Regions from separate parts of the Streptomyces sp. C36 genome, predicted to be linked through region 2. Evidence: riboswitches for the same ligand, from Rfam matches in the RefSeq annotation. Region 2 holds a riboswitch; each other region holds the start of a gene.
What was found. Region 2 has a riboswitch for cyclic di-AMP ahead of AB4K12_RS28675 (transglycosylase family protein). Riboswitches for the same ligand answer to the same signal wherever they lie in the genome.

Region 1: linked by a shared signal. The riboswitch ahead of AB4K12_RS16265 (M23 family metallopeptidase) and the one ahead of AB4K12_RS28675 (transglycosylase family protein) in region 2 are both predicted to bind cyclic di-AMP.
Region 3: linked by a shared signal. The riboswitch ahead of AB4K12_RS29180 (C40 family peptidase) and the one ahead of AB4K12_RS28675 (transglycosylase family protein) in region 2 are both predicted to bind cyclic di-AMP.
Region 4: linked by a shared signal. The riboswitch ahead of AB4K12_RS10085 (M23 family metallopeptidase) and the one ahead of AB4K12_RS28675 (transglycosylase family protein) in region 2 are both predicted to bind cyclic di-AMP.

The regions. Positions count from the first base shown of each region.
Region 1 is NZ_JBFQGI010000004.1:586,491-590,555, forward strand. Features, by position in the region: gene AB4K12_RS16255 (DEAD/DEAH box helicase) at 1-171, shown strand, start outside; gene AB4K12_RS16260 (PP2C family protein-serine/threonine phosphatase) at 587-1,705, shown strand; cyclic di-AMP (ydaO/yuaA leader) riboswitch at 1,844-1,983, shown strand; gene AB4K12_RS16265 (M23 family metallopeptidase) at 1,994-3,322, shown strand; gene AB4K12_RS16270 (MFS transporter) at 3,493-4,065, shown strand, end outside.
Region 2 is NZ_JBFQGI010000011.1:92,210-96,274, forward strand. Features, by position in the region: gene AB4K12_RS28665 (cytochrome P450) at 1-301, shown strand, start outside; gene AB4K12_RS28670 (transglycosylase family protein) at 501-1,478, shown strand; cyclic di-AMP (ydaO/yuaA leader) riboswitch at 1,739-1,921, shown strand; gene AB4K12_RS28675 (transglycosylase family protein) at 1,926-2,657, shown strand; gene eno (phosphopyruvate hydratase) at 2,963-4,065, shown strand, end outside.
Region 3 is NZ_JBFQGI010000012.1:35,643-39,707, forward strand. Features, by position in the region: gene AB4K12_RS29165 (urease subunit alpha) at 1-630, opposite strand, end outside; gene AB4K12_RS29170 (urease subunit beta) at 623-934, opposite strand; gene AB4K12_RS29175 (urease subunit gamma) at 948-1,250, opposite strand; cyclic di-AMP (ydaO/yuaA leader) riboswitch at 1,992-2,197, shown strand; gene AB4K12_RS29180 (C40 family peptidase) at 2,201-2,689, shown strand; gene AB4K12_RS29185 (ATP-binding protein) at 2,920-3,348, opposite strand; gene AB4K12_RS29190 (helix-turn-helix transcriptional regulator) at 3,602-4,065, shown strand, end outside.
Region 4 is NZ_JBFQGI010000003.1:35,228-39,292, reverse strand. Features, by position in the region: gene AB4K12_RS10095 (HPr family phosphocarrier protein) at 97-378, shown strand; gene AB4K12_RS10090 (GntR family transcriptional regulator) at 527-1,246, opposite strand; gene AB4K12_RS10085 (M23 family metallopeptidase) at 1,470-2,255, opposite strand; cyclic di-AMP (ydaO/yuaA leader) riboswitch at 2,268-2,421, opposite strand; gene AB4K12_RS10080 (M16 family metallopeptidase) at 2,699-4,065, opposite strand, start outside.

The sequences.
Region 1 (4,065 bases), on a different contig from region 2:
ACGGAGGGCGGCGGCTCCGGCACCACCTCCGGCGGCGGCTTCCGCGGCCTCGGCGGCGGCAACTCCGAGGGCGGCTCCCGGCGCGCCGGCGGCACCCGCCCCGGCAACGCGGTCGGCGGCCGTCCGCGCCGCAGCGGCGGCGGCGCCGGCGGCGGCCGCGCCTCCCGCTGACACCGGCAGGGTTTGAAACCCGGCACCCGGCCTGAAGCCGGCCGGACCTGAAGCCGACGAGGGCGCGGCGCTTTCACGGCGCCGCGCCCTCGTCGGCTTCACTGCGTCGCACCCTCGACAGGCGCACCCTCGATCGGCCCCTCGATCGGCGCACCCCGCTCGCAGGAGCGCCCGACACCCGCGAGGGTGGACCGGGACGCATGAATCGCTCGGTACGCGCGCGTGCTGCGCGACGTACTGCGCGACATGCCGCGCGACATGCCGCGCGTACGTCGTGTCGGTGAGCGGCGTGTCGGTGAGCGGTGAGTCGGCGAGTCGGGCAGGAGAGCGCACGGTGCGAAAGCGGTGGCGGCGGGAAGGCACCGAAGCGGACCGGCCCTCCGCGCGGGGGCACCAGGCCTCCCGGGCACGCCGGCTGCCGCTCGTGGTCATCGCCGCCGGCGTCCTCTTCGACGTTCTGACGCCCCCCAAGTACTCCTCGGCCCCCTTCTTCGCGTCGGCCCCGCTCATCGCGGCGTCCCTGCTGTCCCCGCGCGGCACTCTTCTCGTCGCGCTCACGGCCCTGGCCGCGATGGTGGGGCTCAGCATCGGCCATCAGGCGCCCGAGACCGGCGAATCCGTGACCGAGGTGGTCACCGTGCTGACCGTCGGCGCCCTCGCCCTCGGCATCAACCACATCGTCCACAGCGGCGACCGGAAGCTGGCCTCCGTACGCGGCATCGCGGAGGCCGCGCAGCGCGCCGTGCTTCCCGCGCCCCCGGCCCGGATCGCCGGCCTGCGCGTCGCCGCCCGCTATGTGGCGGCCCAGGCCGACGCCCGCATCGGGGGCGATCTGTACGCCGTGCAGGACACGCCGCACGGCGTACGCGTCATCGTCGGGGACGTACGGGGCAAGGGGCTCGGCGCGGTGGAGGCGGTCGCGGTGGTGATCGGTGCGTTCCGCGAGGCGGCGGAGCAGGAGCGCACGCTGGAGGGGCTCGCAGCACGACTGGAGCGCGCTTTGCAGAGAGAAGGCGCGCGCCGGGCAAACATCGATCGGACGGAGGGTTTCACCACCGCCGTGCTCGCCGAGGTCCCGCACGGCGGCGGCGCGCTGCGCCTGGTCAACCGCGGCCATCCGCCGCCGCTCCTCGTCTACCCCGACGGCATGATCGGCGAGGCCCGCCCCGCCGTGCCCGCGCTGCCGCTCGGCATGGGGGAGCTGGGCGAGTGGCCGGACCGGGTGGAGGAGTGGGAGTTCCCCGTGGGCGCGACCCTGCTGCTGTTCACCGACGGGGTGAGCGAGGCGCGGGACGCGGGCGGCACCTTCTACGACCCGCGGGGACGCCTGACCGGAAGGCAGTTCAAGAACCCCGACTCGCTCCTGGACACCCTCGTCGCGGACGTCGCCCGGCACGTCGGCGGCCGGACCGACGACGACATGGCCCTGCTCGCCATCCGGCGCGGCGACGGCCGCCACCGCCCCGCCACGGTCACCCACGCGATCAGCCCGGGCACGGCGCGTACGATCCGCGTCCAGCCGGATAACGGCTGACGAACGGTCACGTCCGGCGTATCCCGAACTCACCCCAAGAGGCGGGCGGATTCACGCTTTCGGCTTGGTTTCCGGCCGCCATGTCTATTAACGTTCGATAACGCAGCGCGGACGTTGCAACCGCCGCAAGAGGCGGCACCGCGCCCTTCGCCGAATCCCGTGGATGGAACCGGGGAACCATCAACCTTTGGGGTGAATCGGGCCGTCGAACCGGCCCGTAGGAGACCTTCCTGCTCCGAACCCGTCAGCTAACCCGGTAGGCGAGTCGGAAGGAAAGGAGTGCGCCTCGTGGCGTCCAACAGGCCTGAGCCGGACGGAACTTCGCACGACGGGTACGGCGCGTACGACACGTACGACGCGTCGGGTACGTACGACGCGTCAGGTACGTACGGCACGACTGGCGGCGCGGCCGCCGCCTATCAAACGTACGACGGCCATGACGGATACGGCGGCTACGACGGATACGACGCCGGTCCGCAGTCCTACGCAGACGCCGACGCCGGCGAGCCGGTGAGCGAGTGGAACCCCTCCGAGGACTCGCCGGTGCCCCCGGCCCGCGGCAGACACCGGGTCGTCAAGCAGCGCGGCGGCACGATGGCCCGCAGCGGCGCGGTGCTGGGCGTGGGCATGATCGCGGCGGTGGGGGCGGGCGGCATGGCGAGCGCCCAGGACCGGCCGGCGGCGCCGATATCCGTGCCGGAACTGGCCCAGAAGATCCCGGGCGTCGGCACGCTGATGACCGATGGCGAGAAGGCCGAGGGCGGCACGGCCGAGGACATGACGTCGGCCGCGGTGGCTTCGACGGCCTCGACGGCCTCGACGTCCGGGGGGTCCGCCGAGGTCGCGCCGGAGCCCGCGCACAGCGCCGCCGACGCGGGCGAGGTGCTGCGGGCCCGCATCCTCCAGCAGGCCGAGCGTCAACAGGGCCTCGCGGACGACGCGGCGCGCGAGAGCGAGGAGCGGGCGGCGGCCGAGTCGACGCGCAAGGTGGCCGCGGAGAAGGTGGAGGCCCACGAGGCCCACGTGACACAAGAAGCGCAAGAGGCGGAGCAGGCCGGGAAGGCCGAGAAGGCGGCACAGGCCGCTCAGGCGGTGCGGCCCGGGACGCCGAAGGCCGGCTCGGGACGCGCCGAGGCGGGCCAGGAGGCCGTCGGCGCGGCGGCCGGGGGCCAGGAGAGCGCCCGGCGGGCCGCCCGGGGCACCACCCGAACGACGCCCGTCCGTTCGTACGTCCTCCCCGTCAGCTCGTACACCCTCACCGCCGGCTTCGGCCAGGCCGGCGACATGTGGTCCGCCAACCACACCGGCGAGGACTTCGCCGCTCCGACCGGTACGCCGGTGAAGGCGGTCGGCGGCGGCACGGTCACCCAGGCCGGCTGGGCGGGGCCGTACGGCTACCGGATCGTCCTGACCCTCGATGACGGCACCCAGATCTGGTACTGCCACCTGTCGTCGATGGTCGTGACGTCGGGCAAGGTCGGCGCCGGCACGGTCATCGGGCGGGTGGGGGCGACCGGCAATGTGACCGGTGCGCATCTGCATCTCGAGGTGCGGCCGGGCGGCGGTTCGCCCATCGACCCGCTGTCGTGGCTGCGGGGCAGGGGCCTGCGGCCGTAGGGGGACGCGGTCATAGGGGGCGCGGTCATTAGGGGCGCGGTCATAGGGAGCCGGGGGACGCTCCGTAGGCGGCCGTGCGGACCGCCGCGATCGCGGCGGTCCGCAACCGTAGCGGGGCACCTGGGTTACAGCCGTCGAATATCCCATTTGGTGGGAATGTTCTGCTGCTGATCGGGAAATCAGAGCATGTGACGACGACCGCGACAACGATCACCACGTCGGTGCCTGGGCGCCTGGACCGCCTTCCCTGGTCCCGGTGGCACTGGACTGTGGTGATCGGTCTCGGCACGGTATGGATCCTGGACGGCCTGGAGGTGACGGTCGTCGGGAACATCGCCGGCCGGCTCTCCGAGCAGGGCAGCGGCCTGCCGATCACCTCGGGCGGGGTGACGGGCCTGGCCGCGGCCCTCTATGTGGCGGGAGCGTGTTCCGGCGCGCTCTTCTTCGGCCGGCTGACGGACCTCTTCGGCCGCAAGAGGCTCTTCATGGTCACGCTCGCCGTCTATCTGGGCGCCACGGCGATGACCGCGCTCTCGTACTCGTCCTGGTGGTTCTTCGCGTTCCGCTTCATGACGGGCTTCGGCATCGGCGGCGAGTACGCGGCCATCAACTCCGCCATCGACGAGCTGATCCCGGCCGTCTACCGGGGCCGGGTCGACCTGATCATCAACGGCAGCTTCTGGCTCGGCGCCATCGCGGGCTCGTTGCTGTCGATCCTCATGCTCGACACGAGCATCTTCCCC
Region 2 (4,065 bases):
CGTGCTCGTGGTGCTCGCCGCGGCCGACCGCGACCCCGAGCGGTTCGCCGACCCCGACACCCTCGACCTCTCCCGGCGCGACAACCAGCACCTGGGCTACGGGCACGGCATCCACTACTGTCTCGGCGCCCCGCTCGCCCGCCTCGAGGGGCAGACGGCGCTGGCCACCCTGCTGCGCCGGCTGCCCGACCTGCGACTGGCCGCCGATCCGGACGACCTGCGGTGGCGCGGAGGCCTGATCATGCGTGGATTGCGCACTTTGCCCGTGGAATTCACTCCCGAGGGAACCGAACACGCATAACCCCGGCTCCTACCCCGTGACGCGGTATCAAACCACGTGATCCGAACGTGACCTGCGCTACACCGGCTTGTGACTCATCGGCGCCGTCGCTATGTTCGACGACCACATCAGCCGCCACACGAGAGGCCAGCACATGCGCTCAGGGTCCGGTAGACATCGCCGCCCCCGCCAGGTACCCGCCATCGTGGTCGCGGCGGGGGTGACGGGAGCGAGCATCGCCATGCCGCTGCTCGCCGCCTCCGGCGCCTCCGCGGCCGACACCGACACCTGGGACAAGGTCGCCCAGTGCGAGAGCGGCGGAACCTGGAGCGCCAACTCCGGCAACGGCTACTCCGGTGGGCTCCAGCTCACCCAGGAGATGTGGGAGCAGAACGGCGGCACCACCTACGCCCCGCGCCCCGACCTCGCCAGCCGCTCGCAGCAGATAGCCGTGGCCGAGCAGATCCTCAAGTCCAAGGGCCCCGACGCGTGGCCGAGCTGCGCCGTGAGCTCCGGCCTGCAGAAGGACGCCCCGGCGCCCGAGGTGAACCCCGGCAGCGGCGCCGACGGCACCACCCGGGCCCCCGCGCCGGAGCCCACGCGCGGGTCCGCGAAGGAGCGCCCGACGCCCTCCACGCCGGCGCACGAGTCCGGCAAGCCGTCCGACAAGCCCTCCGGCACCACCGAGCCCACGCCCGGCACGTCGCAGACGCCCGGCACGCCCACCCCGTCCGGCAGCCCCGGCACCGGCGAGGGCGGCAAGCACCGCAAGGACCCGTCCACGGAGCCCTCCGGCGGCACGGCGACCCCCTCGGGCACGCCCTCCGGCACGCCCTCGGAGACCCCGTCGCAGACGCCCGGGACCTCCCCGGCGCCCTCCGGCTCCCCGACGCCCGGCACCCCGTCCGACAGCGCCACCCCCGGCGCGGACGCGGGCACCGGGACGGGCGCCGGCAAGCACCGTGCCGAGCCGTCGCGTTCGGGCGACGAGGCCCAGCGCTCCTCGCGCGGCGACGCGCGGACGGACCCGGCGGGCCCGTCCGACTACACCGTGCGTCCGGGTGACAATCTGTCAGCCATCGCATCGGAGCACGCGGTCGACGGCGGATGGAAGACGATCTATCAGAAGAACCAAAAGGCGGTCGGATCCGATCCGGACCTCATCCAGCCCGGTCAGCGCCTCGACATCCGTAAGTAGCGGGCCGGTTCGGGCCGAATGTCCGTTCCAGTCGAAAGTGAGACATGGGTCTCGTCGCCCGACGCCCGGAGTGTCCCCGTCCGTTGCTCTTGTACCCGCTCCCACCTGCGAGAATGATCGTTCTCGGTAGGCCGTAACCAGCAACTGTGGCCGAAAAGTGGGGTTTGAACCTGTCGGCCGCCTGTGTTTAACGTCGTTTCCGCTCGCTACCGCGGGCACCTCGACCGCCACGCCGAATCCTGCCGGCGGTCGGGGGAGTCGTCGCGCAAGCGCCGTTGGCAGGAGCGGGGGAACCAGGTAGGGCGCCGGCACGCACCGACGGTCAACGACCGACGGGACGGGACGGCTTGGGGTGAAGCCCGGTGCGCGCGAGCGGACCGGGCCGGGCGAACTCACTAGCCCGAACCCGACAGCTCACCTCGTAGGCGTCGGTGAGGAAACCGACTTATGTCCAAGGGCAAGCACCGTCGTCCGTCCAAGGCCGTCCGCATCGTCACCCTCGCCGGTGTCACCGGCGCGGCTGTCGCCGCCCCTCTGATGGTCGCGACCTCCGCCAACGCCGCCCCTGTCCAGGCCTGGGACAGGGTCGCCCAGTGTGAGGCCGGGGGCAACTGGTCCATCAACACCCAAAACGGCTACTACGGCGGCCTGCAGTTCTCGAAGGAATCGTGGGACGCCGCAGGTGGCGGCAAGTACGCCGCGTACCCGCACCAGGCCACCAAGGCCCAGCAGATCCTCGTCGGCGAGCGCCTCCTCGCCCTGCAGGGTCCGGGCGCCTGGCCCAACTGTGGCGGTGGTCTGACCCGTGGCGGCCCGGCACCCGACGTCGACGGCGGCTCCTCGAAGCCCAAGCCGTCCAAGCCGTCGAAGTCCACCGGCGACCGCGACACCTCCACCAAGACCCACGCCGACCGCGGCGAGCGCCCCTCGGGCAAGCACGCCAAGCCGGGTTCGGGCACCGAGACGCCCGCGCAGAAGCAGACCCCGGGCAAGCACGCCAAGACCCCGACCTTCAAGAAGGGTGACGGCGAGTACGAGGTCAAGCAGGGCGACACCCTGGGCTCGATCGCCACGGCCAAGAAGGTCAAGGGCGGCTGGGCGAAGCTCTACGACCTCAACAAGAAGATCATCGACGACGCCGACGTCATCTACCCCGGGCAGATGCTGCACCTCAGCTGACCGCCGCCGGACCCCGTCCGGACGCCCGGACGGTCCCACCGCCAGGACGAGCCTTCCGCTCATCCGACGGACCGCCCCGCTCCGATGCGCCTACCCCCCGAGCCGCATCGGAGCGGGGCTCCGTCGTTCCCGCCTCCGGAACCCCGTGCCGGCCGTCCCCGTTGAGCGAACACACCGGCGATTCATCCGCTGATCTTGGCTTTTGTGCCAATTTTCGGTCCGCTGATCGATCCAAGGGCGGGCGCAGCCTCCGGCGCCCGTTAGGCTCGTGCTGCAGAACTCCAGCACACACGAAGGAGACCCTCGTGCCGTCCATCGACGTCGTCGTAGCTCGCGAGATCCTCGACTCGCGAGGCAACCCCACGGTCGAGGTCGAGGTCGGCCTCGACGACGGCTCCACGGGCCGTGCCGCCGTGCCGTCCGGCGCCTCCACCGGCGCCTTCGAGGCCATCGAGCTCCGTGACGGCGACCCCAAGCGCTACCTCGGCAAGGGTGTCGAGAAGGCCGTCCTGGCCGTCATCGAGCAGATCGGCCCGGAGCTCGTCGGCTACGACGCCACCGAGCAGCGCCTGATCGACCAGGCCATGTTCGACCTGGACGCCACCGATAACAAGGGCTCGCTCGGCGCCAACGCCATCCTGGGCGTCTCCCTGGCCGTCGCGCACGCCGCCTCCGAGGCGTCCGACCTCCCCCTCTTCCGCTACCTCGGCGGCCCGAACGCGCACCTGCTGCCCGTTCCGATGATGAACATCCTGAACGGCGGCTCGCACGCCGACTCCAACGTGGACATCCAGGAGTTCATGATCGCGCCGATCGGCGCGGAGTCCTTCTCCGAGGCCCTGCGCTGGGGCACCGAGGTCTACCACACCCTCAAGTCGGTCCTGAAGGCCAAGGGCCTGTCGACCGGCCTCGGCGACGAGGGCGGCTTCGCCCCGAACCTGGGCTCCAACCGCGAGGCCCTCGACCTCATCCTCGAGGCCATCAAGCAGGCCGGCTACACCCCCGGCCAGGACGTCGCGCTCGCCCTGGACGTGGCCGCCTCCGAGTTCTACAAGGACGGCGTCTACAAGTTCGAGGGCAAGGACCGCTCCGCCGCCGAGATGACGGAGTACTACGCCGAGCTCGTCGAGGCGTACCCGCTGGTCTCCATCGAGGACCCGCTGTTCGAGGACGACTGGGCCGGCTGGAACACCATCACCGAGAAGCTCGGCGACAAGGTCCAGCTCGTCGGCGACGACCTGTTCGTCACCAACCCCGAGCGCCTCGCCCGTGGCATCGAGGAGAACTCCGCCAACGCCCTGCTGGTCAAGGTCAACCAGATCGGTTCGCTGACCGAGACCCTGGACGCCGTCGAGCTGGCCCAGCGCAACGGCTTCAAGTGCATGATGTCGCACCGCTCCGGCGAGAC
Region 3 (4,065 bases), on a different contig from region 2:
GTCGTGCGAGACGGTGTTGCCCTTGCCGAGGAGGCCGATGTTGAGGGGCGAGTCCTCCATGGCCTCGAACATCCGGGCGAGGTGCCAGGCGCCCGGGGTGACGGTGGTGGCCTTGCTGCCCTCGGCGGGGCCGGTGCCACCGCCCAGGAGGGTGGTGATGCCGGAGGCGAGGGCCTCGTCGGCCAGCTGTGGGCAGATGAAGTGGACATGGGCGTCGATGGCGCCGGCGGTGAGGATCCGGCCGTTGCCGGCGATGATCTCGGTCTCGGGGCCGATGACGAGGTCGGGGTGGACGCCGTCCATGGTGTCGGGGTTGCCGGCCTTGCCGACGCCGGTGATCCGGCCGTCGCGCAGGCCGACGTCGGCCTTGACCACGCCCCAGTGGTCGAGGACGACGGCACCGGTGATGACGGTGTCGGGGGCGCCCTCGGCGCGGGTGACGCGGGACTGGCCCATCGACTCGCGGATGACCTTGCCGCCCCCGAAGACCGCCTCGTCCCCGGCCCGGCCGGGGCCGCCGCAGCGGTCCTCCTCGATCTCGACGACGAGGTCGGTGTCGGCGAGCCGGACGCGGTCGCCGGCGGTCGGCCCGTAGAGATCGGCGTAGGCGGCGCGGGTGAGCTCAGGCATCGAGGGGTCCACCGCATTCGCCGCGCAGGCCCTCGACCACGCGCTTGCCGCCGATGGGGACGAGGGCCACCTCCACCGGGATGCCCGGCTCGAAGCGCACGGCGGTGCCGGCGGCGACGTCCAGGCGCTTGCCGCGCGCGGCCGCGCGGTCGAAGTCCAGGCCGGGGTTCGCCTCGGCGAAGTGGTAGTGCGAGCCGACCTGTACGGGCCGGTCGGCGGCGTTGAGGACGGTCAGCCGGGTGCGGTGCAGTCCTTCGTTGAGCCGTACGGGCTCGGCGGCGTACAGGATCTCTCCGGGAATCATCCGTCTCTCCCCGTCACGCGATGGGTTCGTGGACGGTGACGAGCTTCGTCCCGTCCGGGAAGGTGGCCTCGACCTGGACGTCGTGGATCATCTCGGGGATCCCGTCCATGACTTCGTCGCGCGTGAGCACCTTGCGCCCGGAGGACATCAGCTCGGCCACGGTGCGGCCGTCGCGGGCGCCCTCGAGGATGTGCACGGTGATCAGAGCGATCGCTTCGGGGTGGTTGAGGCGCAGCCCGCGGGCCCGGCGACGCTCGGCGACGTCGGCGGCCACATGGATGAGCAGCCGTTCCTGCTCGTGCGGGGATAGTTGCATGCGTCCCACCTCAACACAGTGTTGACCTGGGGTTCTTCTCCCCGTGGCCGCTGAGTGCAGATTAGGACGCAAGCTTTTCCAACGCGTTAACTCCGCTGACCCGGTCTTTGCGTTGTCATGGCGGGCCCGCCGACCGTCATGGCGGGCCCGGTTGAACCGGACCTGTCGCCTCCATCGCCCCGCCGCCCCGCCGGGGGCGCGGCGGCAGGCCGTCGCCGGGAAGTACTGGATCTCCTCGGACGGATCACCCCGGCTCGCACGCACGACACGTACGGCGCGCTACGAGCCGCGCAGACGCTCGCGATCGCGGCCGCCGGGCCGCGCGCCGCGCTCCCGGTCCCGTACGGACGGGACGAACGCGAGGTGTGCGCGAGCATCCTGGCACGGGCGATGCGGATCTCGGGCGGGGATCAGGGGAGCACGCCGGGTGAAGTCGCCGCCGCCGACGGCGAACTGAGGAACGGAAACATTCATCCCCCGATCTCCTTCAGACAGCGGAGGCGATCGTAGACGGCGCGTGTCGATCACCTCGGGCGGTGTGCTCATTGCGCACCCGGGGAGATCGCTCCGCCGCAGGTGGCGACCTCACCAGGGCGAAGCCGTGACCATCGAACCGCCGCGCGTCCACCCGAATTACTCAGAGGTGACGAGGCTCACATAACGCCGGATCCTCTCGGCCCGGCCGCCGCGACTGCGCCAAGATCCCCCCGACGACAAGACCCCGCCACCACGGCGGGGCGGACCGGGCGGACGCCGAACCCCGCCGCCGCCCGGGACGACGGGTCGACACGATTGCACCGGCGGGGATGGAGGACCCAGGCACGACGGGACGACCGGCACGCGACAACGCCGGTCATCCCTTGGGGTGAAGCCGCTTCGGCGGCCGGGCATTCTTCGCCTGCCCGAACCCGACAGGTCATCCTTCACAGGCGGCTGACGAAGGGTTTGGCATGGGCGCTCACAAACGTCCCTCGATGCTCTCCAAGGCCGGGACCGTACCCCTGACCGTGAAATCCGCCCTCACCCTGGCGGCCGTCGGTGCCACAGTGCTGGCACCCGTCGGCGCGACCGAGGCGGAAGCGGCGACGCTCTCCACCAACGCCCTGCGGATCGCGGCCTCGAAGGCCGGCTCCCCCTACCAGTGGGGCGCGACAGGTCCGTACCGCTTCGACTGCTCGGGACTGACCCAGTACTCCTTCAAGCAGGCCGGAAAACGGCTGCCCCGCACGGCGCAGGACCAGTTCAACCACACCCGGCACATTCCCGGCTTCACCCGTGAGCGCGGCGACCTGGTGTTCTTCCACGGCCGGGGCGGCGTCTACCACGTGGGCATCTACGCCGGGAACAACCAGATCTGGCACGCCCCGAAGACCGGCTCGGTCGTCCGCCTCGAGCGGATCTGGACCCAGAGCGTCTCGTACGGACGCGTCAACGGCTGACCTCATGGGCGCCGGACCGGCAGCGCACCGGAACCCGGCACGCCTCGGCACCCGACGTACGTCCTCGCACCTCTTCCCTCGTCGTGGCACATCTTCCGTGGCAGCGGACCCGACTGCCCCTCGGTGCCCCACCGGCACCCGCAGCACCCTTGGACCCACAGGTCCCCAGCGCGCTCCACGAGAGCGCCGGGCCGGGCGGACGCCTCCGCCCGGCCCCTTCGCGCCGCCGGTCAGCGGACCGGCGGCGTCCACGGCAGACGGATCCACACCGTCTTGCCGCCGTCGGCGGTCGGGGTCACACACAGCCGTCCGCCGTGCTCGGCGGTCAGGCAGCGGATGATGACCAGCCCGCGTCCGTTGTCCCGTTGAACGGCGGCGGGCATGCGCCGGGGGTGGCACGGATGGCTGTCCGTGACCCCGATCCGCAGTTGCTCGCCCCGGTCGAGCCGGAGGTCCACGGTGAAGGTGGGCGACTGTCCGCGGGTGTGCTGCACGGCATTGGTGGCCAGTTCGGAGACGATCAGCCGGACGGCGTCGACGGCCTCCGGGTCGTCGGGCAGGCCCCACTCCGACAGGACGTCCGTGACGTAGCGGCGCGCGGTGGAGACCGAGGCGGGGGCGCTCGGCAGAGTGACGGTTGCTTCCTGGTGGTCTGCCATGGCGCTGTCCCTTTCCCACCGGGACCGGACTTCCGACGCGATGACGCGTGAAGTGCAGTGAAGTCGGGTGCGGTTCCGGCGGCTCTTCGTGACAGAGTGCCACTGATAAGGGTGGTCATGGGCGCGTTCCACCGGATTGTGGATATATCTGTCGCTCGAAGCGGTGAACCCTTCCGCGAGCGACCGGATGGGGGCGCCACACTGGTCTATTGACTCTGCACGTGGGGATTTCAGCGGCGGGGAGGGAGAGCTGATGCGGTACGGACCCGCGGTGCGCCGCCGCAAACTCGGCGCGGAACTGCGGCGCCAGCGCGAACTGAGGGGGATGACCAGCCGGGAGGCCGCCTGCGCGGTGGGCTGGCACCAGTCGAAGGTGAGCCGGATCGAGACGGGCAGCAGTGGCGTGAAGCCCGCGGACGTGGCCCGGCTGCTCGATGTCTACAGCGTCTCGGACCCGGAACTGCGGGCCCTGCTGGGGGCGCTGTGCGGAGCCGGGACGAAGGGCTCGGAGGGCCCGCGGCGCGGCTGGTGGTACGCCTACCGGGATCTGCTGCCTTCGGCGTATCTCGACTTCATCAGCCTGGAGTCGGAGGCCTGTCGTTCGCGGACGCTCGAGACCACGGTGGTGCCCGGTCTGCTGCAGACGCCGGCGTATGCCCGTGCGGTGACCCGGGCGGCGCTGTGCGACCCGCCGGCCGACCTGGTCGAGGAGCTCGT
Region 4 (4,065 bases), on a different contig from region 2:
GGGGCCGCCCGGCCCTGCCCCGGGCGCGCGCCGGGGCACCGCGCGCCCCATGCAACAATGGTCTAGACAACCTCTCCCGACTTGAAGGGCAACACCATGGTTGAGCGCCGCGTAAACGTCGGTTGGGCCGATGGCCTGCACGCCCGCCCCGCGTCGATCTTCGTCCGTGCGGCGAACGCCGCCGGCGTCCCCGTGACGATCGCGAAGGCGGGCGGCAACCCCGTCAACGCCGCCTCCATGCTCGCCGTGCTGGGCCTGGGCGCCCAGGGTGGCGAGGAGATCGTGCTCGCCACGGAGGCCGAGGGCGCCGAGGCCGCGCTCGACCGTCTGGCCAGGCTGGTCGGCGAGGGGCTCGAGGAGCTCCCGGAGACCGTCTGATCCACCCGGATCCCGTCCCGCCGCCGCACGGTGGGTGCACGACGGGGCCGCGACCGCCCCGAGGGCGCCGCGGCCCCGTCGTCGTATGCGCGGCCGGGGACCGCCACGAATTCCCGGCCGCTATTTCTCCATGAATAGCGGCGGGTTGTTAAGAACGGGCGATCGCGGTGTTTACGGATTGTTTCGGCGGGCGCACCTGCTGGGCGACCTGCGCACGGCGCGAGCGGAATTCACCGGCGCCACGGTCCGCGCGGGCCGCGGCGAGCGCCCGGGCCCGCTCGGCGTCACCGCGGGCCACGGCGTCCACGAGCGCACCGCACGCCTCCCATGCCTCCAGGGGCCGCGCGGGCGGCTCGGCCACGTAGACCCAGGCGATCTTGCGCCGCAGCTGGGTGAGCAGCGTGGCGAGGCTGGGGCTGCCGGAGGCCTGGGCCAGGGTCTCGTCGAACCAGTCGCCGAGCGGCCGCAGCTCGCCCGTGCGGCCCGCGCGGGCCCGCTCCTGGCCCAGGCGGACGAGGCCGCGCAGGACCTTCAGATGGGCCTCGGTGCGCCGCTGCGCGGCGCGTGCGGCCCCCAGCGGCTCCAGCAGGGCGCGGACGTCGAGGAGGTCCGCCGCCTCCTGCTCGGTGGGTTCGGCGACGCAGGCCCCGGCGTGCCGGCGGGTGGTGACGAAGCCCTCGGAGGCGAGGGTGCGCAGCGCCTCGCGCACGGGCACCCGGGAGACGCCGTAGCGGCGGGCGAGGAGTTCCTCGATGAGCCGGCTGCCGGGCGGGAAAACCCCGGAGACGATGTCGTCGCGAATCGCCGTGCACACGGCGTGCGCGGAAATACGGCGGCTCCCCTGCGCCGCTTCACCACCGCCGTTCACGTACGGCCCCGCATGGCTGTACCTCCGCCTTACGACTTAATCTCCCGCGATGCGCGGCCGATTGACACCCGTTCAGCGACTCTATGGCAATCCCCGGCGATTTCCGATGGCGCCGGGGATTCATGGATATTTTTTGGCCAACGCCGGTGGGCGGGACGACGACAAGGCCCCGGCCGGGGGCCGGGGCCTTGCGTGAAGTGCGGTGCCGCGAAGGCGGCGGGACCTACAGGCTGACGCCGTGCGCGCTCATGTAGGCGATCGGGTCGATGTCGGAGCCGTAGCCGGCGCCGGTGCGGGCCTCGAAGTGCAGGTGCGGGCCGGTGACGTTGCCCGTGGCGCCCGAGAGGCCGATCTGCTGGCCCGGGGTGACCGTCTGGCCGACGGAGACGTCGAGCGACGACAGGTGGGCGTACTGGGTGTAGGTGCCGTCGTTGTGCTTGATGACGACGTTGTTGCCGTACGCGCCGCCCCAGCCGGCCTCGACGATGGTGCCGGCGGCGACCGCGTGGACCGAGGTGCCGGTCTCGGCGTGGAGGTCGATGCCGGTGTGGCTGCCGGAGGACCACAGGCCGCTGGAGGCCTTGTAGGAGGTGGAGACGTAGGAGCCGTCGAGGGGGCTCACATAGGTGCCCAGGCGCTTGCGCTCCTCGTCGCGCGCGGCACGCTCCTTGGCCTCGCGCTCCTCCTTGATCTTGCGCTCGGCCTCCGCGTGGCGCTCCTTGGCGTCGGAGGCCTTCTTCTGGGCGGTCTCCTCGGCCTGCAGGCGGGCGGCGGCCTCGTCGGCGGCGCTGCGCTGGGTCTCGGCCTGGGCGCCCACGTTGTCGGCCATGACGTCACTGATGACGACGGCCTGGGTCAGCCCGGTGTCCTCGGGACCACGCGAGTCGTCGGAGGCGGCGAAGGCCGGGGCGGCGACGCCGGCGACCACACCGGCGGCAGTGAGGGTGGCTATGCCCGCGACGTTGGCGCTGACGCGCGCGGCTCGGCTCGGACGACGGTGCTTCCCCATGGCTGGGCGAATCCTTTCCTTCCCTCTCGCCTACCGGGTTAGCTGACGGGTTCGGAGCAGGAAGGTCTCCTACGGCTCCCTCGTGAAAGGGGGCCGATTCACCCCAGGGACATGTGGGTCCCCGGCTCCCCTCGCTGGTGCTTCGGGGACTCGGCGATGGCTGCCCGGGACCGCGGATGCGGCTCCGATCTGACGGACTGCCGCCCTGACGCTAATCGGCGTCAGATTCGAACGGCAAACAGATCCGGGCTTTTATGACGTACGCCACACGACCAACATGCAACCACTGCGCGAAATCGGGCATAAAGGAGGCGCGTGGGTCTCACTCGACCCACGCGCCTCACTTGTCCGGCAATGTCCGGCTCAGCGGCCGGACGGAACAGGGGGGTTGAGCCCCTGTCAGCGTCCGCCGAAGGCCGCTGGGCCTGGCCGGTCCTGGCCGGTCAGGCCGGGATGACCGTCACCTCTCCGAGGCCCAGCGCCTTGACGGGCTCGGTGATCTCGGAGGCGTCCCCGACGAGGACGGTGACGAGCCGGTCGGCCGGGAAGGCGTTCACGACGGCCGCCGTGGCCTCCACCGTGCCGGTGTCGGCGAGGCGTTCGTACAGCCGCGCCTGGAAGTCGTCCGGCAGATACTGCTCGACCTGGTCGGCGAGGGTGCCCGCGACGGCGGCGGCCGTCTCGTACTTCAGCGGGGCGACGCCCACCAGGTTCTGCACGGCCACGTCCCGCTCGGCCTCGGTCAGGCCCTCGGCGGCGAGGGTGCGCAGCACCGCCCAGAGGTCCTCGAGCGCCGGACCGGTGTTGGGGGTGTCCACGGAGCCGCTGATGGCCAGCAGCGACAGGCCCGTGCTGTCGGGGGCGGAGCGCAGGACCTGGCCGAAGGAGCGCACGCCGTAGGTGTAGCCCTTCTCCTCGCGCAGGACGCGGTCCAGGCGGGAGGTCAGCGTGCCGCCCAGGCAGTAGGTGCCGAGCACCTGGGCGGGCCAGACGCGGTCGTGCCGGTCGGGACCGACGCGGCCCAGCAGCAGCTGGGTCTGGACGGCGCCGGGGCGGTCCACGATCACCACGCGGCCGGTGTCGTCGGCGGTGACCGACGGCACGGGGCGGGGCTGGGCGGCGGACCCGGTCCAGGCGCCGAGGGACTCGGTGAGCGCCTGGTCCAGGTCGACGCCGGTGAAGTCGCCGACGACGACGGCCGTGGCGGTGGCCGGGCGGATGTGGGCCTCGTAGAAGGCGCGCACGGAGGCGGCGTCGATGCGCTCGACGGTCTCCTGGCTGCCCTGGCGCGGCCGCGACATCCGGGAGTCCGCCGGGAAGAGCTGGGCGGACAGCGCCATGGCGGCCCGGCGGGCGGGGTTGGCCAGCTCGTGCGGGATCTCGTCGAGGCGGTTGTTGACCAGGCGCTCGACCTCGTTGTCCGGGAAGGCCGGGGCGCGCAGGGCGTCGGCCAGCAGGCCCAGGGCCTTCGGCAGGCGGGAGGCCGGGACCTCCAGGGACAGCCGCACGCCCGGGTGGTCGGCGTGCGCGTCGAGGGTGGCGCCGCAGCGCTCCAGCTCGGCGGTGAAGTCCTCGGCGCTGAGCTTGTCGGTGCCCTCGGAGAAGGCCCGGGCCATGATCGTGGCCACGCCGTCGAGGCCCTCGGGCTCGGCGTCCAGGGGCGCGTCCAGGCAGATCTCGACGGCGATCACCTGCTGGCCGGGGCGGTGGCAGCGCAGCACGGTCAGGCCGTTGGACAGCTGCCCGCGCTCGGGGGCCGGGAAGGCCCAGGGAGTGGCCTGTCCCGGCTCGGGCTGGGGGTGGAAGACCA